One region of the Streptomyces sp. NPDC001153 genome, then DNA from elsewhere that is predicted to be linked to it. Evidence: predicted binding sites of a transcription regulator. Region 1 holds the regulator's gene; the other holds the start of a gene.
The links. Region 1 encodes HrcA, which represses chaperone genes, less so after heat shock. Its sites were predicted from a motif close to TTNGCACTCNGNNNNNCNGAGTGCNAA; they were not measured.
Positions count from the first base shown of each region.

Region 2: a site for HrcA is predicted at 4,440-4,466, ahead of groL (chaperonin GroEL). Genes of this name have one in related genera too.

Region 1 covers NZ_JBSFJZ010000048.1:31,681-43,175, forward strand. The annotation lists gene lepA (translation elongation factor 4) at 4-1,878, shown strand; gene ACWDEN_RS39095 (AMP-dependent synthetase/ligase) at 2,151-4,025, shown strand; gene ACWDEN_RS39100 (ATP-binding SpoIIE family protein phosphatase) at 4,208-6,037, shown strand; gene hemW (radical SAM family heme chaperone HemW) at 6,065-7,297, shown strand; gene ACWDEN_RS39110 (Uma2 family endonuclease) at 7,398-7,976, shown strand; gene ACWDEN_RS39115 (DUF3097 domain-containing protein) at 7,954-8,772, opposite strand; gene ACWDEN_RS39120 (MBL fold metallo-hydrolase) at 8,807-9,529, opposite strand; gene hrcA (heat-inducible transcriptional repressor HrcA) at 9,701-10,717, shown strand; gene dnaJ (molecular chaperone DnaJ) at 10,718-11,495, shown strand, end outside.
Region 2 covers NZ_JBSFJZ010000078.1:7,270-18,764, reverse strand. The annotation lists gene ACWDEN_RS45460 (hypothetical protein) at 1-85, opposite strand, end outside; gene ACWDEN_RS45455 (J domain-containing protein) at 263-631, shown strand; gene dnaK (molecular chaperone DnaK) at 681-2,549, shown strand; gene grpE (nucleotide exchange factor GrpE) at 2,552-3,097, shown strand; gene ACWDEN_RS45440 (DUF2267 domain-containing protein) at 3,150-3,542, shown strand; gene groL (chaperonin GroEL) at 4,593-6,212, shown strand; gene ACWDEN_RS45430 (hypothetical protein) at 6,453-6,665, shown strand; gene ACWDEN_RS45425 (lipase maturation factor family protein) at 6,711-8,153, opposite strand; gene ACWDEN_RS45420 (STAS domain-containing protein) at 8,276-8,818, shown strand; partial or broken gene ACWDEN_RS45415 (PAS domain S-box protein) at 8,825-9,034, shown strand; partial or broken gene ACWDEN_RS45410 (PP2C family protein-serine/threonine phosphatase) at 9,192-9,458, shown strand; gene ACWDEN_RS45405 (hypothetical protein) at 10,008-10,973, shown strand.

The DNA.
Region 1 (11,495 bases):
TGCGTGCCCGCGACCCCTAACCATGTGCCCGAGCCGAGCCGTACCGCCCCGGCTCTGATCCGCAATTTCTGCATCATCGCGCACATCGACCACGGCAAGTCCACGCTCGCCGACCGGATGCTCCAGCTGACCGGTGTGGTCGAGCAGCGGCAGATGCGTGCTCAGTACCTCGACCGGATGGACATCGAGCGCGAGCGCGGCATCACGATCAAGTCCCAGGCGGTGCGTCTGCCCTGGGCCCCCACCGAGGGCCCCGACCAGGGCACGACCCACATCCTCAACATGATCGACACCCCGGGTCACGTCGACTTCACCTACGAGGTCTCGCGGTCGCTCGCCGCCTGTGAGGGGACCATCCTCCTCGTCGACGCCGCCCAGGGCATCGAGGCGCAGACCCTCGCCAACCTCTACCTGGCGATGGAGAACGACCTCACGATCATCCCCGTACTGAACAAGATCGACCTGCCGGCCGCCCAGCCGGAGAAGTTCGCCGAGGAGCTGGCGAACCTGGTCGGCTGCGACCCGGAGGACGTCCTCAAGGTCTCCGCGAAGACCGGTCTCGGCGTCGACGCGCTGCTGAACAAGGTCGTCAAGGAGATCCCGGCGCCGGTCGGGGTCGCCGACGCCCCCGCCCGCGCGATGATCTTCGACTCGGTCTACGACTCCTACCGCGGCGTCGTGACGTACGTCCGTGTCATCGACGGCCAGCTCAACAAGCGCGAGCGCATCAAAATGATGTCGACCGGCGCCACGCACGAGCTGCTGGAGATCGGCGTCAACTCGCCCGAGATGCTGCCGGCCGACGGCCTCGGCGTCGGCGAGGTGGGCTATCTCATCACCGGTGTGAAGGACGTCCGGCAGTCCAAGGTCGGTGACACCGTCACCAGCCAGAGCAAGGGGGCGACGGAGGCGCTCGGCGGGTACAAGGACCCGAAGCCCATGGTCTTCTCCGGTCTGTATCCGCTCGACGGTTCCGACTACCCCGAGCTGCGCGAGGCCCTGGACAAGCTGCAGCTCAACGACGCCGCGCTGGTCTACGAGCCGGAGACCTCCGCCGCCCTCGGCTTCGGTTTCCGCGTCGGCTTCCTCGGCCTGCTGCACCTGGACGTGATCCGGGAGCGGCTGGAGCGCGAGTTCGGCCTCGACCTGATCGCCACCGCCCCCAACGTGGTCTACCGCGTGGTCATGGAGGACGGCAGCGAGCACACGGTCACCAACCCGAGCGAGTTCCCCGAGGGCAAGATCAACGAGGTCTTCGAGCCGGTCGTGCGGGCCACCATCCTCGCGCCCACCGAGTTCATCGGCTCGATCATGGAGCTGTGCCAGACCCGGCGCGGCACCCTGCTCGGCATGGACTACCTCTCGGAGGACCGCGTCGAGATCCGCTACACGCTGCCGCTCGCGGAGATCGTCTTCGACTTCTTCGACCAGCTGAAGTCCAAGACCCGCGGCTACGCCTCGCTGGACTACGAACCCACCGGCGAGCAGACCAGCTCCCTGGTCAAGGTCGACATCCTGCTGCACGGCGACAAGGTGGACGCGTTCTCCGCGATCACCCACAAGGACCAGGCGTACGCGTACGGCGTGCGGCTCGTCGCCAAGCTCAAGGAGCTGATCCCGCGGCAGGCCTTCGAGGTGCCGGTGCAGGCCGCCATCGGCTCCCGGGTCATCGCCCGCGAGACCATCCGCGCCATCCGCAAGGACGTCCTCGCCAAGTGCTACGGCGGTGACATCTCCCGTAAGCGGAAGCTGCTGGAGAAGCAGAAGGAAGGCAAGAAGCGGATGAAGATGGTGGGTTCCGTGGAGGTTCCGCAGGAGGCCTTCATCGCCGTCCTGTCCAGCGATGACAGCGCGGGGTCGGCCAAGGGCAAGAAGTAACCAGCGGTAACAACGGGTTACGTCCATAAACGGGACACAAAGGGGCCCGTCGTGCGAAAGTGCGGCGGGCCCCTACGCGTGCGTAGCGTCGCTCTGCGTGGAAAGTGACAGGCCGATGCCCCTTACGCAGCGGCCGGTCGCGCCTTACTCTGATGCCTGCTCGATAGTTACTCGCGAGTTAAACAACTGCGCAGCAACAGCACGAACCCCCACCGTGAGTTAACCCAGCCGCACCGAGTCAGCCGCACCGTCGCGGGCCCCCGGAGGATGTCGTGAGCGACACACAGACCTTGATCGAGAACCGTCCGCCGTCCGTGGCGGCCCTCTTCCTGGAGCGCGTGGCGGCCACACCGGACGCCGAGGCCTACCGATACCCGGTGCCGCCCGCGTCCGGCCAGGGCCCCGACGACTGGAAGTCGCTCAGCTGGGCGCAGGCGGCCGAGCGGGTGTACGCGATCGCGGCCGGCCTCATCGAGCTGGGCGTGCAGCCCGAGCAGCGGGTGGCGCTCGCCTCCTCCACCCGGGTCGAGTGGATCCTCGCCGACCTCGGCATCATGTGCGCCGGCGGCGCCACGACCACCGTCTACCCGCAGACCAACGCGGACGAGTCCGCCTTCATCCTCTCCGACTCCGAGAGCCGGGTGCTGATCGCCGAGGACGCGGCCCAGGTCGCCAAGGCGCTCGAGAAGCGCGCCGAGCTGCCCGAGCTGACCAAGGTCGTCGTCATCGACGCGGCGGGCGCGGAGACGAGCGACTGGGTGATCACGCTCGCGGAGCTGGAGCGGCGCGGAGCGGCCTACCTGGAGACCCACCCGTCGCTGATCAAGGAGCGGGTCGGCGCGATCAAGAAGGAACAGCTCGCCACCCTCATCTACACCTCCGGCACCACCGGCCGCCCCAAGGGAGTCAGGCTCCCGCACGACAACTGGGCGTACATGGCGAAGGCGATCGCCGCGACCGGCCTCGTCACCATGGACGACGTGCAGTACCTGTGGCTGCCGCTCGCGCACGTCTTCGGCAAGGTCCTCACCTCCGGCCAGATCGAGGTCGGGCACGTCACCGCCGTCGACGGCCGGGTCGACAAGATCATCGAGAATCTTCCGGTGGTGCAGCCGACGTACATGGCGGCCGTGCCGCGCATCTTCGAGAAGGTCTACAACGGCGTCGCCGCCAAGGCCCGCGAGGGCGGCCCGGCCAAGTACAAGATCTTCCAGTGGGCCGCCGAGGTCGCCCGCGAGTACGCCAAGGTCAGCCAGGACAACTTCCGCCGCACCGGCAACCACGCCGTGCCCTTCGGCCTCGCCGCCAAGCACAAGGTCGCCGACACCCTCGTCTACGGCAAGCTTCGCGAGGCCTTCGGCGGCCGGCTGCGCGCCTGTGTCTCCGGCGCCTCCGCGCTCGCGCCCGAGATCGGCTACTTCTTCGCCGGCGCCGGCATCCACATCCTGGAGGGCTACGGCCTCACCGAGTCCTCCGCGGCCTCCTTCGTCAACCCCGGCGAGGCCTACCGCACCGGCACGGTCGGCAAGCCGCTGCCCGGCACCGAGGTGCGCATCGCCGACGACGGCGAGATCCTGCTGCGCGGCCCCGGCATCATGGAGGGCTACCACGGGCTGCCCGAGAAGACCGACGAGGTGCTGGAGTCCGACGGCTGGTTCCACACCGGCGACATCGGCGAGCTCTCGCCCGACGGCTATCTGCGCATCACCGACCGCAAGAAGGACCTCATCAAGACCTCCGGCGGCAAGTACGTCGCCCCGGCCGAGGTCGAGGGCCAGTTCAAGGCGGTGTGCCCGTACGTCTCCAACATCCTGGTGCACGGCGCCGACCGGAACTACTGCACCGCCCTCATCGCCCTGGACGAGATCGCGATCCTGGACTGGGCGAAGGAGAACGGCCTGGAGGGCAGGCCGTACGCGGAGGTCGTCGCCGCGCCGCAGACGGTGGAGATGGTCGACGGGTATGTGCAGCAGCTCAACGCGGGGCTCCAGAAGTGGCAGACGATCAAGAAGTTCCGGCTGCTGCCGCGGGATCTCGACGTCGAGCACGGGGAGATCACGCCGAGCCTGAAGCTGAAGCGGCCGGTGGTGGAGCGCGAGTACAAGCACCTCATCGACGAGATGTACGCCGGGACGAGGGAGAAGTAGGGCGCTTTCGCCGGGGGTGGCGGGGGACCGCCGGCGGCCGCGGATCCTCCGCAGTCGCTCGTGCGGTTCCCCCGCCCCTGGGTAAGTTGCGCTCACCGGCGTTCGAAAGTGGCCGTCTTCTGTCCACTTCGGTGACTCAGCGCTTATAGCCGCCCCCGGTCTGTCACCCTGGCCGCATGGACATGGCGGCCATACCCACACAGCGGGAGAGTGAGCCCCGGGCCCGGGAGGTGCGGGGGCGGGCCACGCTGCCCGGAAGTCCTCTCGCGCCCGGGGCGGCCCGTGCACTGGTGCGGTCCGCCCTCGCCGAGGCGTCGGAGGTGTCCGGGATACCGGCGCGGCTCGTCGACGACGCCATGGCCGTCGTCAGCGAGCTGGTCACCAACGCCGTCGTGCACGCCGGTACCGACGTGGTGGTCGACTGGCTGCTGGAGCAGACCGGCGCGTTCGTCGTGGAGGTGGGCGACCGGCATCCCTCCCGCGCGCCACGCGACCCGCTCGGCGCCGAGGGGCCGTACGACACCCCCGAGTACGGGCGCGGCCTGCGGCTGGTCACCACGCTCGCCGAGTCCTGGGGCGTCACCTACCGCGCCGGCGCCAAGACCGTCTGGGCGCGGCTGCCCCCGGGCGGTGTCGAGGAACCGGGCGCCCCCGCCCCGGACGCCGCCCTGGAGGTCGCCGAGGACCTGGCCCCGCAGCCGCACCGCGCCGACGGCGACCGGGACTGGCTCGGCCGGGGCGCGCTGTCCTTCCTCGCCGAGGCCTCCGACCTGCTCGCCGGACAGCTGGACGAGAACCTGGTCACCGCCCTCACCGGCCAGCTCATCGTGCCCCGGCTCGCCGACTGGTGCGCGGTGTGGCTGGAGGACGAGGCGACCGTGCGCGGCGGCGCCGCCTCCGGTCCCGACCGGGTCTGGCACGCCAGCGAGAACCACATCGAGGAACTGCGCTGCGCCCTGGAGAAGGAGCCGCCCTGCCCGCGCGAGGGACTGCGCTCCGGCCCCGAGCCGTATCCGTGGCCCGGCCACGCGCTCGGTCCGCAGGGCGCCGACGGCACGGCGCTGTCGTACCGGCTGATCGCGGGCGGCCGGCCGCTCGGCACGCTGGTCCTCGGCCGGTGCGGGCTGCTCGGCTTCCCCGACGAGGTCACCGGGCTCGTGGAGGACCTCGGCCGCCGCGTCGCCCTGGCGATCGGCGCCGCCCGCCAGTACGCCCGCCAGGCCACCATCAGCGCCGTACTGCAGCGCGGCCTGCTGCCCGGCGCGGTCGCCGAGATCCCCGGTGTGAGCAGCGCGCTCGTCCACGAGCCCTGCGACAAGGGCGGCCCCAGCGGCGACTTCTACGACCTGTTCCCGGCCGGCGACGGCCGCTGGTGCTTCGCCGTCGGCGACGTCCAGGGCAAGGGCCCCGAAGCGGCGGTCGTGATCGGCCTCGCCCGCCCCTGGCTGCGCCTGCTCGCCCGCGAGGGCTACCGCGTCGCCGACGTCCTCGACCGCCTCAACCAGCTCCTCCTGGACGACGCCACCGAGGCCGCGGACGCCGCCGCCCGCGCCCTCGTCGCCGCCGGCGGCCGGCCGGTGTCCACCGGGGACGGCCCGCAGACCCGCTTCCTGTCCCTGCTCTACGGCGAGCTGACCCCGTACGACGGCGGGGTCCGCTGCACCCTCGCCTCCGCCGGCCACCCGCTTCCGCTCGTCCTGAGCCCCGACGGCACCGTGCGCACCGCCGCCGGCCCGCAGACCCTGCTCGGCGTGGTCGAGGACGAGACGTACACCAGCGAGACGCTGGACCTGCGGCCCGGAGACAGCCTGCTGTGTGTCACCGACGGGGTGACCGAGCGGCGCTCCGGCTCCCGCCAGTTCGACGACGGCGACGGCCTCGCCCGCGCCCTGTCCGGCTGTGCCGGCCTCGGCGCCGAACTGATCGCGGAAAGGATCCGCCGCCTGGTGGACGACTTCGGCGGGGGCCCGCTCGAGGACGACCTGGCCCTGCTGGTGCTCCAGGCGGAGTGACCGCCGTCGTACGGGACAATGGAGTACATGCCTTCCGCACTCCCCGACGGCGAGCCCGTCCCCGCCGACGGCGCGCTGCCCGCGCACGCGCTCGCCGGGGCGGCCGACCGCCCGCTCGGCTTCTACCTGCACGTCCCGTACTGCGCGACCCGCTGCGGCTACTGCGACTTCAACACCTACACCGCGACCGAGCTGCGCGGCACGGGCGGGGTGCTGGCCTCCCGCGACAACTACGCGGACACGCTGACGGACGAGATCCGGCTCGCCCGGAAGGTGCTCGGCGACGACCCGCGCCAGGTCCGCACGGTCTTCGTCGGCGGCGGCACGCCCACCCTGCTGGCCGCCGGTGATCTCGTACGGATGCTGGGCGCCATCCGCGACGAGTTCGGCCTGGCCCCGGACGCGGAGATCACGACGGAGGCGAACCCGGAGTCGGTGGACCCGGCGTACCTGGCCACCCTCCGGGAGGGCGGCTTCAACCGGATCTCCTTCGGCATGCAGAGCGCGAAGCAGCATGTGCTGCGCGTGCTCGACCGCACCCACACCCCGGGCCGCCCCGAGGCCTGCGTCGCGGAGGCGCGGGCGGCGGGCTTCGAGCACGTGAACCTGGACCTGATCTACGGCACTCCCGGCGAGAGCGACGACGACTGGCGGGCCTCGCTGGACGCGGCGATCGGAGCCGGGCCGGACCACGTCAGCGCGTACGCGCTGATCGTGGAGGAGGGCACGCAGCTGGCCCGCCGGATCCGCCGGGGCGAGGTCCCGATGACCGACGACGACGTGCACGCCGACCGGTATCTGATCGCCGAGGAGGTGCTGTCCGGGGCGGGCTTCGACTGGTACGAGGTCTCCAACTGGGCCACCTCCCCGGCGGGCCGCTGCCTGCACAACGAGCTGTACTGGCGCGGCGCCGACTGGTGGGGCGCGGGACCCGGGGCGCACTCGCACGTGGGCGGGGTGCGCTGGTGGAACGTCAAGCATCCGGGGGCGTACGCGGCGGCCCTCGCCTCCGGCCGCTCCCCGGGGGCGGGCCGGGAGCTGCTGTCGGGCGAGGACCGGCGGGTGGAGCGGATCCTGCTGGAACTGCGGCTGCGGGAGGGGGTTCCGCTGTCCTTGCTGAAGGAGCAGGGGCTCGCGGCGTCCCGGCGGGCGCTGGGGGAGGGGCTCCTGAAGGAGGGGCCGTACGAGGAGGGGCGGGCCGTGCTGACGCTGCGGGGGCGGTTGCTGGCGGACGCGGTGGTGCGGGACCTGGTGGACTGATCACTCCCGCGAGTGAATCCCTCCGGAACGCCGGTTCGGTCCCTAACCTGGTTCCTAGGCTGCCGCCAAAAGGACGCGGCGGATGTGGAGGGCCACGGAGATGACCGCTGTGGACGAGCGTGGGATGACCAGGTTCTTCGAGGAGTTCGAGCCTCCGGAGGGCATCAAGGTCGAGCTTCTCCGGGGGGAAATCGTGATGATGGTCGCTCCAGATCTCGTGCACAACCGGATTGTGGAGGAGGTGCAGGACCAGATCCCGCGCAGGCGCTGGGAACGGCTGCAGACGACGGACGTGCACATCATCAACGAGGCCAGCGAGCCCATTCCGGACCTGGTGGTCATTCAGCGCGGTGTCGCCCCGGACTCTGGCCGTCTGCTGGCGTCGCAGTTGATCACGCTGGTGGTCGAGGTGGTCTCCAAGACGAGTGTCGACCGGGACTACGGCGTCAAGCGCTCCATCTACGCAGCAGGCGAAATCCCCGCCTACCTGATCATCGACCCGATCATGGCACATTGCGTTTTGCTGACGGAGCCCATCGGTGAAGGGGACGAGGCCGACTACCGGGCCCAGCGCATCACCAAATTCGGCGCTTCCCTCCCGCTGGAATCGCTCGGCATCGAGCTCGACACCACCGAGTTCGGCACCTACAAGCAGGTCAGGCCCCACCGCTACCCGTGACGAAGTCGATCAGCTCCTCCACCCGCCCCAGCAGCTCCGGCTCCAGGTCCTTATAGGACCCCACCCGCTTCAGGATCGCCTGCCACACCGCGCCGGTGTTCTCCGACGGCCAGCCCAGCGCCCGGCACACCCCCGTCTTCCAGTCCTGCCCCCGCGGAACCGTGGGCCAGGCCTCGATGCCCAGGGACGACGGCTTCACGGCCTCCCAGATGTCGATGTACGGGTGGCCGACCACCAGCGCGTGTTCACTCGTCACCGACTGCGCGATCCGCCACTCCTTCGTGCCCGGCACCAGGTGGTCCACCAGGACACCCAGGCGGGCGTCCGGGCCCGGTGCGAAGGAGGCGACGATCGACGGCAGGTCGTCCACGCCCTCCAGGTACTCCACCACCACGCCCTCGATGCGCAGGTCGTCGCCCCACACCTTCTCGACCAGCTCGGCGTCGTGCCGGCCCTCGACGTAGATGCGGCCGGCGCGGGCCACGCGGGCGCGGGCGCCGGGGACGGCGACCGAACCGGAGGCCGTACGGGCGGGCCGTACCGGAGCCGGGGCCGAGGACGGCCGTACGAGCGTCACCACACGCCCCTCCAGCAGAAAGCCCCGCGGCTCCAGCGGGAACACCCGGTGCCTGCCGAAGCGGTCCTCCAGCGTCACCGTGCCCGCCTCGCAGCGGATCACCGCCCCGCAGAACCCGGTGCCGGGCTCCTCCACCACCAGACCCGGCTCCGCCGGTACCTCCGGCGCGGGCTTCGGCTTCTTCCACGGTGGGGTCAGGTCGGCGGAGTACTGGCGCATTCGAGTGACGATAGGAGAAGCCGCGGACCCGCGCTCACGACACGCCGAAACGGGCCGCCAGCTCGTCGCGTTGCCGGCGGACGAACGCCGCGTCCACCACCGCTCCGTGACCGGGCACGTACGCGGCGTCCTCACCGCCCAGCGCGAGCAGCCGGTCGAGCGCGTCCGGCCAGCGGGCCGGGACCGCGTCCGGCCCCGCCTGGGGCTCGCCGGACTCCTCGACCAGGTCCCCGCAGAAGACCACCTCCGGATCCCCCGGGACCAGCACGGCCAGATCGTGCGCGGTGTGGCCGGGGCCCACGTTCGCCAGCAAGGCCTGACGGCCGCCCCCGAGGTCCAGCGTCCACTCGCCGGACACCAGATGCCGGGGCGGGGCGAGCGCGTCCACCGCCTCGTCGGCGTCGGCGACCGGCAACCCGTTCCTGACCGCGTCCAGGCGCAGCTCCTCCCGCTCGTACGCGAAGACCGCGTCCAGGCCCACCGCCCCGTACACCTCCGCCCCCGCGAAGGCCGGCACCCCGAAGACATGGTCGAAGTGGGGGTGGGTCAGCGCGAGATGGGTCACACGGCCGTCGGCCAGTCGCTCGGCCTGTGCCCGCAGCCGCGCGCCTTCGGCCACGCTCGAGCCGGCGTCCACCAACAACGCCGTACCCTCTGCGAGGACCAGTCCGGCCGTGCAGTCCCAGCCGGGCAGCCGGCACCGGCCGACCCCCGCGGCCAGCCGCTCCCACCCCAGCTCTTCCCAAGTCACCGTCATACCGCGACGCTAGCCGCAGGAGCCGCCGGGACCGCACCGACCTTGCCCTCGGTGTACCCGACAGCCGTACACTGGGCCCGGGAACGCTGGCACTCGCGTGCGAAGAGTGCCAGGCGGACGAACCGCAGGACCGAGTGGAACCGAGGGGACACGTGCTGGAGGTGCGCGCGGATGCTGAGTGAACGCAGGCTGCAGGTACTGCGCGCCATCGTCCAGGACTACGTCGGCACCGAGGAGCCGGTCGGGTCGAAGGCCCTGACCGAGCGGCACAGCCTCGGCGTGTCCCCGGCGACGGTCCGTAACGACATGGCGGCCCTGGAGGACGAGGGGTACATCGCGCAGCCGCACACCAGCGCGGGGCGTATCCCCACCGACAAGGGCTACCGGCTGTTCGTGGACAAGCTGGCGGGCGTCAAGCCGATGACCGCGCCCGAGCGGCGGGCGATCCAGAACTTCCTGGAGGGCGCCGTCGACCTCGACGACGTCGTGGCGCGGACGGTACGGCTGCTCGCGCAGCTCACCCGGCAGGTCGCCGTCGTGCAGTACCCGTCCCTGACCCGGTCCACCGTGCGGCACGTGGAGCTGCTCTCGCTCGCCCCCGCGCGCGTGATGCTCGTGCTGATCACGGACACCGGCCGGGTCGAGCAGCGGATGGTCGACTGCCCGGCGCCCTTCGGCGAGAGCTCCCTCGCCGATCTGCGCGCGCGGCTGAACAGCCGGGTCGCGGGCCGCCGGTTCACGGACGTGCCGACGCTGGTCGAGGACCTGCCGGAGGCCTTCGATCCCGAGGACCGCGGTACGGTCTCGACGGTGCTCTCCACTCTCCTGGAGACGCTCGTCGAGGAGAACGAGGAGCGGCTGATGATCGGCGGGACCGCCAATCTCACCCGCTTCGGGCATGACTTTCCCCTCACGATCCGGCCGGTGCTCGAGGCGCTCGAGGAGCAGGTCGTGCTCCTCAAGCTCCTCGGCGAGGCGAAGGATCCGGGCGTGACGGTGCGCATCGGGCACGAGAACGCCCACGAGGGACTCAACTCCACCTCAGTGGTGTCGGTCGGCTACGGTTCGGGCGGCGAGGCGGTTGCCAAGCTCGGCGTGGTCGGACCGACCCGCATGGATTACCCGGGAACGATGGGAGCGGTACGCGCAGTGGCACGGTACGTCGGACAGATCCTGGCGGAGTCGTAAGTGGCCACGGACTACTACGCCGTTCTCGGCGTGCGCCGCGACGCGTCGCAGGATGAGATCAAGAAGGCGTTCCGCCGGCTCGCGCGCGAGCTGCACCCGGACGTCAACCCCGACCCGAAGACCCAGGAGCGGTTCAAGGAGATCAACGCCGCTTACGAGGTGCTGTCGGACCCGCAGAAGAAGCAGGTCTACGACCTCGGCGGCGACCCGCTCTCCCAGTCGGGCGGGGCCGGCGCGGGCGGCTTCGGCGCCGGTGGCTTCGGCAACTTCTCCGACATCATGGACGCGTTCTTCGGCACGGCGTCGCAGCGCGGGCCGCGCTCGCGCACCCGGCGCGGCCAGGACGCGATGATCCGCATCGAGGTCGAGCTGGACGAGGCGGCCTTCGGGACCACCAAGGACATCCAGGTCGACACCGCGGTCGTCTGCAACACCTGCAACGGTGAGGGCGCGGCGCCCGGCACGACCGCCCAGACGTGTGACATGTGCCGGGGCCGCGGTGAGGTCTCGCAGGTCACCCGGTCCTTCCTGGGCCAGGTCATGACCTCCCGGCCCTGCCCCCAGTGCCAGGGCTTCGGCACCGTCGTGCCCACTCCGTGCCCGGAGTGCGCCGGCGACGGCCGGGTCCGCTCGCGGCGGACCCTGACCGTGAAGATCCCGGCCGGTGTCGACAACGGCACGCGGATCCAGCTCGCCGGTGAGGGCGAGGTCGGGCCGGGCGGCGGTCCCGCCGGTGACCTGTACGTCGAGATCCACGAGCTGCCGCACCAGACCTTCC
Region 2 (11,495 bases), on a different contig from region 1:
CGGCCGGCCGTGCCAGGGAGCCGAACAGCTGCTGGGTGAGCCGGTCGAGGTCCCGGAAGGGATCGGTGCGGATGAGCGCAGCCATCGTGCAGCTCCTTCCACCTGGCGGTCTGCCCATTCCGGGCTCCGGGAGCCCGGAATGCCGCTGAAACCCCTATACCTCCCCCCAGCAAATCTTGACAAGATGAGACTCAAGTTTTATCTCAGGATTGAGGCAAGTAAGGGTGAAGTCACAGCTCGCAGGGGGCGAGGAGGTGGCGGGATGCCGGCACGGGACCAGGGTGGAGACCTGTATGCGGTGCTGGGGGTGGAGCCCTCGGCGACAGCCGAGGTGATCACCTCCGCCTTCCGCGCCCGGGTGCGGGAGCTGCGCCCCGACACCCGCGTGGATGCGGTCACCGCCGAACGGTTCGGCGAGGTGCGGTCGGCGTACGAGACGCTCCGCGATCCGGTCCTGCGCGCGGCGTACGACCAGACGTACCAGCGGACGGCCGAGCGGGCATACGACCCCGGCCCTGTCGTCGCGCGGCCGGTCCGGCCGGCGCCGCGTTACCTCGTGGTGCTCGGGGTCGTGCGTCCCGAGCCTGCGCTGCGGGCCGGTCCCGTCCGGTGGGAGCCGGCATCCCGATGAAGCCCCGATCGCAAACGTGAAGCAGAGCATGGTGAGGAGGGAGAAGCAGATGGCGCGCTCGGTCGGTATCGACCTGGGAACGACGAACTCGGTCGTCTCGGTACTCGAGGGCGGCGAGCCCACGGTCATCACGAATACGGAAGGCGCGCGGACCACCCCGTCGGTGGTGGCCTTCGCCAGGAACGGTGAGGTGCTGGTCGGCGAGGTCGCCAAGCGGCAGGCCGTGACGAACGTGGAGCGCACCGCGCGCTCGGTGAAGCGGCACATGGGCGATCACGGCTGGCGGTTCCCGGAGCACGGCAGGATCGACGGCAAGCGGTACACCGCGCAGGAGATCTCCGCGCGCGTGCTGCAGAAGCTCAAGCGCGACGCGGAGGCGTACCTGGGCGAGGACGTCACGGACGCGGTGATCACCGTACCCGCGTACTTCGACGACGCCCAGCGGCAGGCGACGAAGGAGGCCGGTGAGATCGCGGGCCTGAACGTGCTGCGGATCATCAACGAGCCGACGGCGGCGGCCCTGGCCTATGGGCTGGACAAGGAGAACGACCAGACCGTCCTCGTCTTCGACCTCGGCGGTGGCACCTTCGACGTGTCCCTGCTGGAGATGGGTGAGGGCGTCATCGAAGTGAAGGCCACCAACGGCGACACGCACCTGGGCGGTGACGACTGGGACCAGCGGATCGTCGACCACCTGGTCAAGCAGTTCAAGAACAACTACGGCGTCGACCTGTCCAAGGACAATATGGCGCTCCAGCGGCTGCGGGAGGCGGCGGAGAAGGCCAAGATCGAGCTGTCCTCCTCGTCGGAGACCACGATCAACCTGCCCTACATCACCGCGTCCGCCGAGGGTCCGCTGCATCTGGACGAGAAGATGAGCCGGGCCCAGTTCGAGCAGCTGACGTCCGATCTGCTGGAGCGGTGCAAGGCGCCGTTCCACAACGCGATCAAGGATGCCGGGATCAAGGTCTCCGACATCGACCACGTCGTCCTGGTGGGCGGCTCGACCCGTATGCCGGCGGTGACCGAGCTGGTGAAGGAGCTGACCGGCAAGGACCCGCACAAGGGGGTCAACCCCGACGAGGTCGTCGCCGTCGGCGCGAGCCTGCAGGCGGGCGTGCTCAAGGGCGAGGTCAAGGACGTCCTGCTGCTCGACGTCACCCCGCTGTCCCTGGGCATCGAGACCAAGGGCGGCATCATGACCAAGCTCATCGAGCGCAACACCACGATCCCGACCCGCCGTTCGGAGATCTTCACCACCGCCGAGGACAACCAGCCGTCGGTGACCATCCAGGTCTACCAGGGCGAGCGGGAGATCGCGGCGTACAACAAGAAGCTCGGCATGTTCGAGCTGACCGGCATCGCCCCGGCGCCGCGCGGGGTGCCGCAGATCGAGGTCGCCTTCGACATCGACGCCAACGGCATCATGCACGTCTCCGCCAAGGACCTGGGCACCGGAAAGGAACAGAAGATGACCGTCACGGGCGGCTCCGCGCTGCCCAAGGACGACATCGACCGCATGGTCCGGGAGGCCGAGCAGCACGCCGAGGAGGACCGTAAGCGGCGTGAGGCCGCCGAGACCCGCAACCAGGGCGAGCAACTCGTCTACTCCACCGAGAAGCTCCTCAAGGACAACGCGGAGAACATCCCGGCGGACGCCAAGTCCGAGACGGAAACGGCGCTGACCGACCTGAAGGAGAAGCTGAAGGAGGAGGGTGCGGACACGGCGGCAATCCGGCAGGCGATCGACCGTACCGCGCAGGCCGCGCAGAAGATCGGAACGGCCCTGTACGAGAAGTCTCGCGCCGAGCAACCGGCGGGTGCGGCCGGAGCGTCCCCGGGCGGTGCGGCCGGTGGGTCCGAGGATGACGTGGTGGACGCAGAGATCGTCGACGACGACAAGCCGGAGGCTGGCTGACGATGACCAGGAGCGGTCCGCAGAGCACCGAACTTGAGCAGCTGCGGCGCCTGGTTCAGGAGCGGACCGCCGACCTGCAGCGGATCAAGGCCGAGTACGACAACTACCGCAAGCAGGTGCGGCGGGACCGCCTGGCCGTGCGCGAGATCGCTGCGGCCAACGTGCTCAAGGCGCTGCTGCCCGTGCTGGACGCCGTCGACCGGGCGTGTGCCAACGAGCCGCTCACGCCCGGTCTGAGGGACATCGCCGACAGCCTTCAGGAGCAGCTCGGCTCGCTGGGCGTCACGTCGTTCGGTGAGGTGGGTGATCGGTTCGACCCGGCCTGCCACGACGCTCTGACGCACCATGTTGTCCCCGATGCGGACCGCCTGGTGTGCTCGGCGGTCCTGCGTCCCGGCTACCGTCTCGGCGAGAGCCTGCTGCGCCCGGCCACCGTGGAGGTCACCGGGCCGGCCCCGCCCGCGAGGAGCGCATCGACGCCGGAGTGCGGCGTACGGGATGCATCCGCCTCGGCAGGCAAGCCGCCGTTGCCCGTCTCGCGGAGCTGACAGGCGTGCCCCTACCGCCCTGAGATTGCCGGCAAGCGGAGGTGACGAAACGATGCAGCACCATGAGTTCCTCGCTCGCGTACGTGAGCTCGGCGAATACGACAGCCAGGACGAAGCCGCGAAGGTCACCGAAGCGGTGCTGAGCGTGCTGGCCCAGCGCATCAGCCCCGGCGAGGTCGATGACCTTGCCTCCCAGCTGCCCGGAGCGCTCGGACAGGCGCTGGCCGCGGCCAAGCAGGCGCAGGCAGAGAGCTTCGGGATCGAGGAGTTCTACCGCAGGGTCGCTGAGCGGACCGGGGCCCGGCCGCGCACTGCAGAGTGGGACGCCAGCGCGGTCCTGACAACCCTGGCGGGCGCCGTTTCCGGCGGTGAGCTGAACCAGATCCTCAGCCAGCTCCCCTCCGGCTACGCCGTTCTGTTCGGCAAAGCCGACCTGGCCAGCTGAAACCAGGATCTGGGGCACCCCCGGATACGGCCACACCGTCGGCGTGGAGGACCACCACCGCCGCTCGGCCAAGGCGTGGCCAACATAGCCTGCGCATCCCGATCGCCGAGCGCGCCAAGCCTCGCAAGATCGCCGTCAGCGGGTCCAGGTGAGCGATCTCGGGCTGGCCGACCGGCCGCCTGGGACGAGTAGCGGCGGAGGACGGGCACCTGATCTCCCCCCTCGCCCGCCCTCCGCGCCCCACCGGGCCACAGAAGCCGAAGGTGTGGGGTTCGACGTTGCGTCGGCGAGTGCCGCGGAAGGCACGGGATTGAGGGTCCGCCAGGAGCAGGACGCGGTGGTCGTCGGCTGGCTGCCGGCACAAGAGCTGGATCCGGTGGGCAGGCGGGTCGCGGAGTACGGGGGATTCGGGCCGCGCTGCATCAGGCGTTACCGGAGATCCTCATGCAGGTCGGCTACGCGGTTCAGGCCGACCGGCACAGTGGAGAGGTACGGATCAAGCCGGTTTAGAACGCCGAAGGAATCTGGCGGGATTATCTGGCCCGGGCGCACTGCCTGGGCGCGCTCGGGGCAGGAGTTGTGACAGCACTTCCCCGTGGCCTCCGCGTCGCGGCGTGCTTCCCGAGAGCGGCATCGCGTGCTCGCTGCTCCGGCCGCGCCGCGGAGGCAATAACCCTGCGGCAACTGCAGGCACGCCGCTGCGCGTACCGGCTACCGCCTCGGCGACCGTTTGCTGCGCCCGGCCACCTGGAGGTCACCAGACCGCCTCCATCCCCGAGAACCCGCTCCATCCCGGCACCCCTGCCAGTCCCTCTCGGATGCGCAACGGCGTTGACCGGCCGCAGCTATCCGAGGCGGCCACGTGCCCCCGAGCAGGCCGAAGTGCTAAACGAGGAATTAGCACTCTCGCAGTGAGAGTGCTAACGGCTGGGTCGGGTGACGTGCTCGTGCGGCCGTGAGGGAAACCTCCGGCGCGCGGGTGAACGTCGCGGGCGTCACCCCGGGCCACCGTCATCGACTCAAGGATTCGATGCGGAGGAGACCGTACCGATGACTGCGAAGATCATCGCTTATGAGGAGGAGGCGCGCCGCGCTCTGGAGCGCGGCATGAACCAGCTCGCGGACGCCGTGAAGGTGACGCTCGGCCCCAAGGGCCGCAACGTCGTCCTGGACAAGAGGTGGGGTGCCCCCACGATCACCAACGATGGTGTCTCCATCGCCAAGGAGATCGAGCTTCAGGACCCGTACGAGAAGATCGGCGCCGAGCTGGTCAAGGAAGTCGCCAAGAAGACGGACGACGTCGCCGGTGACGGTACGACCACCGCGACCGTGCTCGCCCAGGCCCTGGTCAAGGAGGGTCTGCGCAACGTCGCCGCCGGTGCCAACCCGATGGCTCTCAAGCGCGGTATCGAGAAGGCCGTCGAGGCCGTCTCCGCGGCCGTGCTGGAGCAGGCCAAGGAGCTGGAGACCAAGGAGGAGATCGCCAACACGGCCGCGGTGTCTGCGGGCGGGGACCGGGCGATCGGCGAGCTGATCGCCGAGGCCATGGACAAGGTCGGCAAGGAAGGCGTCATCACCGTCGAGGAGTCCAACACCTTCGGCCTGGAGCTGGAGCTCACCGAGGGTATGCGCTTCGACAAGGGCTACATCTCGCCGTACTTCGTCACCGACGCCGAACGCATGGAAGCGGTCCTGGAGGACCCGTACATCCTGCTGGTCGGCTCCAAGGTCACTGCGGTGAAGGATCTGCTGCCGCTGCTGGAGCAGGTGATGCGGGAGAGCCGGCCGCTGCTGGTGATCGCCGAGGACGTGGAGGGCGAGGCGCTGGCGACCCTGGTCGTCAACAAGATCCGCGGCACCTTCAAGTCCGTCGCCGTCAAGGCCCCGGGTTTCGGTGACCGCCGCAAGGCGATGCTCGGCGACATGGCCGTGCTCACCGGTGCCACGGTCGTCTCCGAGGAGGTCGGCCTGAAGCTGGAGAGCGCCGACCTGGGCGTCCTGGGCCGGGCCCGCAAGGTGGTCGTCACCAAGGACGACACCACCATCGTGGAGGGCGCCGGTGACGCCGCCGCGATCGAGGGCCGGGTCAAGCAGATCCGCGCCGAGATCGAACGCTCGGACTCCGACTACGACCGCGAGAAGCTGCAGGAGCGCTTGGCCAAGCTCGCCGGCGGCGTGGCCGTGATCAAGGCCGGCGCCGCCACGGAGGTGGAGCTCAAGGAGCGCAAGCACCGCATCGAGGACGCCGTCCGCAACGCGAAGGCGGCCGTCGAGGAGGGCATCGTCGCCGGTGGTGGCGCAGCCCTGCTGCAGGCGTCCGAGAAGGCGTTCGAGAAGCTGGAGGTGGACGAAGAGGAGCGGACCGGTGCGGAGATGGTCCGCCGCGCGCTGACCGCTCCGCTGCAGCAGATCGCCCGCAACGCCGGCCTGGAGGGCGGTGTCGTGGTGGAGAAGGTCCGTACGCTGCCCGTCGGCCACGGTCTGAACGCCGCGACCGGCGAGTACGTGGACATGCTGGCCGCGGGCATCATCGACCCGGCGAAGGTGACCCGTTCCGCGCTGCAGAACGCCGCCTCCATCGCCGCGCTGTTCCTCACCACCGAGGCCGTCATCGCCGACCAGCCCGAGGAAAAGGAACCGGCCGCCGCCGGGGCCGGCGCCGAATTCTGATCGCCGCGTGCCCGCAGAGGGACCGAGGCGGGCGCCGGTGGCCGCGACGGCAGACCGCCGGCGCCCGCCCAGCGGCGCGCATGGGAACCCCGGGGGACTCGTGCACCGGCAGCCGACCGGATTAGGTGTGGTCAGCCTGTTGCCGTTCTCCTGAGCCCGGAGGAATCGTGGCCCGTAGGCCAGACGCCCGGGGGAGAGGAGAGCCGCCAGCGCTGCTCCGATTCATCTGCAGGGGGCGACATGAGAGTCGAAGTGGTCCAACCCGCTGCCGGCGTGTTGTTCGGCGTCCCGAACGACACGCACGAGGAGATCATTACGCTCATCGACGCCGTTGCCAGGACACCGCAGGCATACGTTTCCGGTCTGGCCGCAGCATTCGGCGAATGGTGCTGGCTTGTCTACACCACCCACGACGACATCATCGAAGTCCTCGACGTCGGCTGCGCACGATGACCCCGAAAGCCGAGACAGGCCCGAGTCTCCTGCGGAACCCGGGCCTCATGCGCTGGATACCGGTTGCCGCTTGGCGACGGCCGACACGTACTCGCCGAGGAAGGTGCGGCTCCACCAGGCACCGTTCGCGCGCAGTTCCGACCAGCTGGTGAACCGGTACTCGTACAGGCAGATCCGGACGAAAGCAGGCGGCGAGCCCGGGAAGGGATTGCGGCGCAGCAAACTCAGGACGGCCGGGTTGTTCTCCAAGAGGGCGAGGAGCAAGGCGGGGAGCCAGCCGGCCGCGTACACAGGGGAGAGCGCGGCGAACCACATCAGCCAGTCCAGCCTGAGGTGGTACGGGGCCACCTGCGGCGGAAGCCGCCGCATGCCGCCCGGCTTGCCCTTGAAGACGTACTCCTTCCACACGGTCTCTTCGGTGATCTCCGGCTCGTCGGTGCCCTCGACGATCAGCTCGTACCGGATGCGGCCCACGCTGCCGAACGCGCCGTAGGTGTTGACCAGGTGCAGCGGAGTGAAGGACGCGTTCATGACCTGGCTGCGGGAGAGCAGGTTACGCACCGGCCAGTAGCTGAGCACCAGCACCAGGGCGGCGACAGCCAGCACGAGGCCCTCGAACCACACCGATGCGGCGGCGAAACGCGGCGCAGGAGGCAGACCCAGCGCGCCGGTGACCTGCGAGCCGCCGATCGCGGACAGCGCCAGCACGATCGTCAGCCAGTTCAGCCAGGCGAAGTTGCCGGACGCGACCAGCCACAGCTGGGTGATGATCACCAAGCCGGCGGCGATGCTCGCCGCCGGCTGCGGCGCGAACAGGGCAAACGGCACGAGGAGTTGTGCGACGTGGTTGGCCGCCGCCTCCACGCGATGGACGGGCTTGGGGAGGTGGTGGAAGAACCAGCTGAGCGGGCCGGGCAGCGGCTGGGTCTCGTGGTGGTAGTACAGGCACGTCAGATCCCGCCAGCAGGAATCGCCGCGCAGCTTGATCAGCCCGGCGCCGAACTCAAGCCGGAACAGCAGCCAGATCAGCAACCCTCGCACCAGCACGGGCGGCGCGACGTCGTCGTTGCCGAGGAAGATCGCCAGGAAGCCGGCCTCCAGCAGCAGGTATTCCCACATGAATCCGTACCAGGTCTGCCCGACGTTGACGATGGACAGGTACAGCGCCCACAGCAGCGTCCACATCACCATCGCCGCCCACAGCGGCAGCCGGTCCGGCACCCCCGCCGCCACCGCGGCGGATCCCGCGGCGCCCGTCCAGGCCATGGCGGCGAAGAAACGGTCCGAGTAGTGCAGCTGGAAGATACTCGGAGCCCGCCTGAACGCCACCTGCGCGGTGAATCGCGGCACCGGCAGCAGCCCCCGCTCCCCGACCAGCCCGCGGAACTGCAGGGCCGAGCTGACGAACGCGACGCAGTACAGCACGGCCAGACCGCGCTGGAAAAGCATCCGGCCCAGCCAGTAGTCAGGGTCCGTGAACCAGTCCATGACGGCATGCCTCCGCATATCCGCCTGGCGCTAACACCCACTTCTCGTCATCTTGACATTTACCCCGTTCATGGCCTATCTAATTATCGCAAATATCTAGATTGCTCCGACTTGTTGGCGATGTGAGAGGAGGGCCGGGCAGCCGACCCGGCCAGCGTCCACCGGAAGGCGCCGGTCGTACCGCTGGGGTCTGCCCGGACTGCGGAAAGGGGTGGTCACAGTGCCTCGGTGACGCCTCCCTTTCCCTGTCCTGGCGCCCCGAGCGGGGCTGGCTGATCGTGAACGCGGCCGGAGAGCTGTCCATGACGACGCGGGCACAGCTGCGGGCCCATCTGACGCTCGTGACCTCGATGCCCGGCAGCGACCCCTCCCGGCTCGTCATCGACGTCTCCCGCGTGACCGACTGCGACGCCATGGGGCTCGGCGCCCTGTTCGGTGCACACCTTCGTGCCGCCTGCGACGGCGGCCAGCTCCACCTGGTGTGCCCGGCAGGACCGTTGCTGCACGTGCTCGACGTCACCGGCCTGCGGCAGGCCGTACCCGTACACCCGACCGTGGCTGAGGCGCTGCCCTCTTCCCCCACGCCGACGGCCCCGTCGTCGGGCACGGTGACTGCGGCACCAGGCGCCAACCGCGACCAGCGTGAAGTGCACGGCAGGGGGTGAGCGGAGGTGATCAGGTACGCCGGATTCCGCCCGAGCAGCGGGGATGGCTTCGTCCCGGCCACCGAGCTGGCGGCCGCCGTCGTCGACGCCCGAGGAACGGTCACCACCTGGAGCCCCGGCGCCCAGGCCCTGCCGGGCTACAGCCCCGAGGACATCGTGGGCCGCGCGACCGCCGAACTGCTCGAGGACGGGCTGCCCGACTTCGCACGACGGTACCTGGACCGACCGGCAGGCATGGATCGGCCGGGTCCTGCCGCGCGACCAGGCCGGCCGCACGATCGAGGCCGAACTACGAGCATGCCCGCTGCTGAACGGCAAGGGCGACGTGCAGTGGTTCCTGCATGCGTCCGTGCCCCAGGAGAGCGACGGCCCCGCCCTCGCACTGCAGCGCAGCCTGCTGCAGCACCACTTCCCCGCCCAGCAGGCGCTGGAGACAGCCGCCCGCTACCTGCCCGCCGATCCCCACGCCGGCGTCGGCGGGGACTGGTTCGACGTCATCGCCCTGTCCGGCGTACGGATGGCACTGGGCGTCGGCGACGTCGTCGGCCACGGCCTGAACGCCTACGCGGCCATGGGACGGCTACGCACGGCGGTGCGCACCCTGGCCGATGTCGACCTGCCCCCGGACGAGCTGTTGTCTCAGGGACCGGCGTTCGCTGTCACGGCGGCTGGCATACCGGGTCTGGTCCTCAGCAGCAGGACTGTGATCGTCCCGGCCCCCGTTGGGGGGGGCGACCACACCGGGTCACCAGGTACAGCGGCCCCGGCTGGAGGACTGTTCTCGGGCCGGGCTCCGTCATGTTGGGCTGTCGTTGCCGCCATCCCGGGTGTGCCGCCGACGTACCGACAACCCGTCAAAGCCGCCCAACCGCTACGCGGCCCACGACGCCCCGCCACTGGGCCGCCTCGATGTGCTCCAGTCGCCGCCGCTGACGGGCGGTAGCGGCTGCTGCTGCGGGGTGGCGCGGTCGCACGGACGTGACAGGATCCGCCGGGCACGCGGCTGTTCGGATCTTCACAGCATCCCCTAGGATCCCCGTCTGTCTCCTACACATCAGAGGGTTCCTTGAAGCCATACCTTCGGCGGACAGCGCAGCTGTGCCTCGCCGCCGCGATCAGCCTCACTCCCCTGGCAGCACCTGCTGCTTCACAGGTGGCGGCCGCCGCCTCCCCGGCCCATCCGGCGGCGATGGCAGGCAACGGCGGCCTCGATCTGCTGGTGCAGGGCGCCAACTGGGAGGTCCTGCAGACCGCCCGATACGCCAACGGCAAGTGGGCCCCGACCAAGCGGCTGTTCAAGAGCGGGTCCTTCTACGACTTCACCGACGTGGTGCAAAACGGCCGGCTGCGTCTGTTCATCGAGCAGCCCACCGGCTTGGACGTCACCTTGGAGGAGACCACCCAGAAACCGGACGGCAGCTGGCCCGCCCCCACCCCGATGCACGGCCTGGCCCCGGTGCGGGTGACCTCCAAGCCGACGCGGAACTACCTCGCGGCGGCCGTCGTAGGAACCCACGTGCACCTGGTGTACATCGACACCAACGGCCGCCTGATGCACACCATGGAGCAGTCCAACGGCACCTGGACCGCTCCCGACCAGGTGGCTCCGGGCGGTGCCTACCGCAACGACTGGTTCCAAAGTCTGTCGGCCGCCTCGGTCGGCGGAGAGCTGCAAGTGGCCGCGGTGGACCAGATCCACCGCACCGTTCTGCACACCGCGCTCGGCGCGAACGGCAGGTGGACGCCGTGGAGCAACGTGCTGTCCTGGACCGGCACTCCCCGCCACTGGGGCATGCCGCTCCGGGTGGCCATGGCCGGATTCGGCAGCAGCCTGCAGATGGTCGTGCTGACCAACGGCCAGGTCGCGCAGTACCACACCATCCGCAGCCCGAACGGGCACTGGAGCACCTGGGACGACATCAACGCACGGGTGGACTTCAACCACGCGGGCTTCATCGGCACCGTGCTGAACGAGGTCACCGCCGTCAACGTGGCAGGAAACCTCCAGCTCGTTTTCGCCTCCGACGATAACCGCGGCACGCTCTTCCACACCATGCGCTATGCCAACGGCGCGTGGACGCGGGCAACGCTGGTCCAGCACTACACGAACATGTCCGCCTGGCGGCCCGCCGGAGTGGCTGGATCATCCGGCTGAGCCGCGGCCGGGGCACAAGCGCCCTCCACGCGGTGCCGGGGGAACGCCCGGCACCGCTGCACCGCGTCCGCCGGACGGCCTCGAAGGCAACGGCACCGGGCGCGACGGTGAAGTCCCGAACGCCGGGCAACGACCGCGTCGGCCGGCAAGTTGTTCCCTCTACTCTGCGGGTGGAACGAGGTCACTACGCTGGGGGCATACGCGAAGGTGATCTTCGACAGGAACCGTTCATGTCCCTGCTGCCCGAGTCTGACAGCACCCGGCCACCGACTGGCCGTCATCAGCATCGAGTTGTCGCCTGGTGATCCGACCGCCGCTTCATCGGCCAGGTGGCAGCTGCAGTCCTCTTCAGCGTCGCCTGCGGTGCGCTGGCGTGGGTTGCCCTCTCGCCATCCTTCACGAACGTCATCAGCAAGACCAGGATCAGCTGGACGTACGGCCCGTACTCTGTGGCTCAGCATTGCACCGGTGGCGGGTTAGTCCAGATGGAGATCGACAACGCCAGTTCCGCCCGCGACTCCA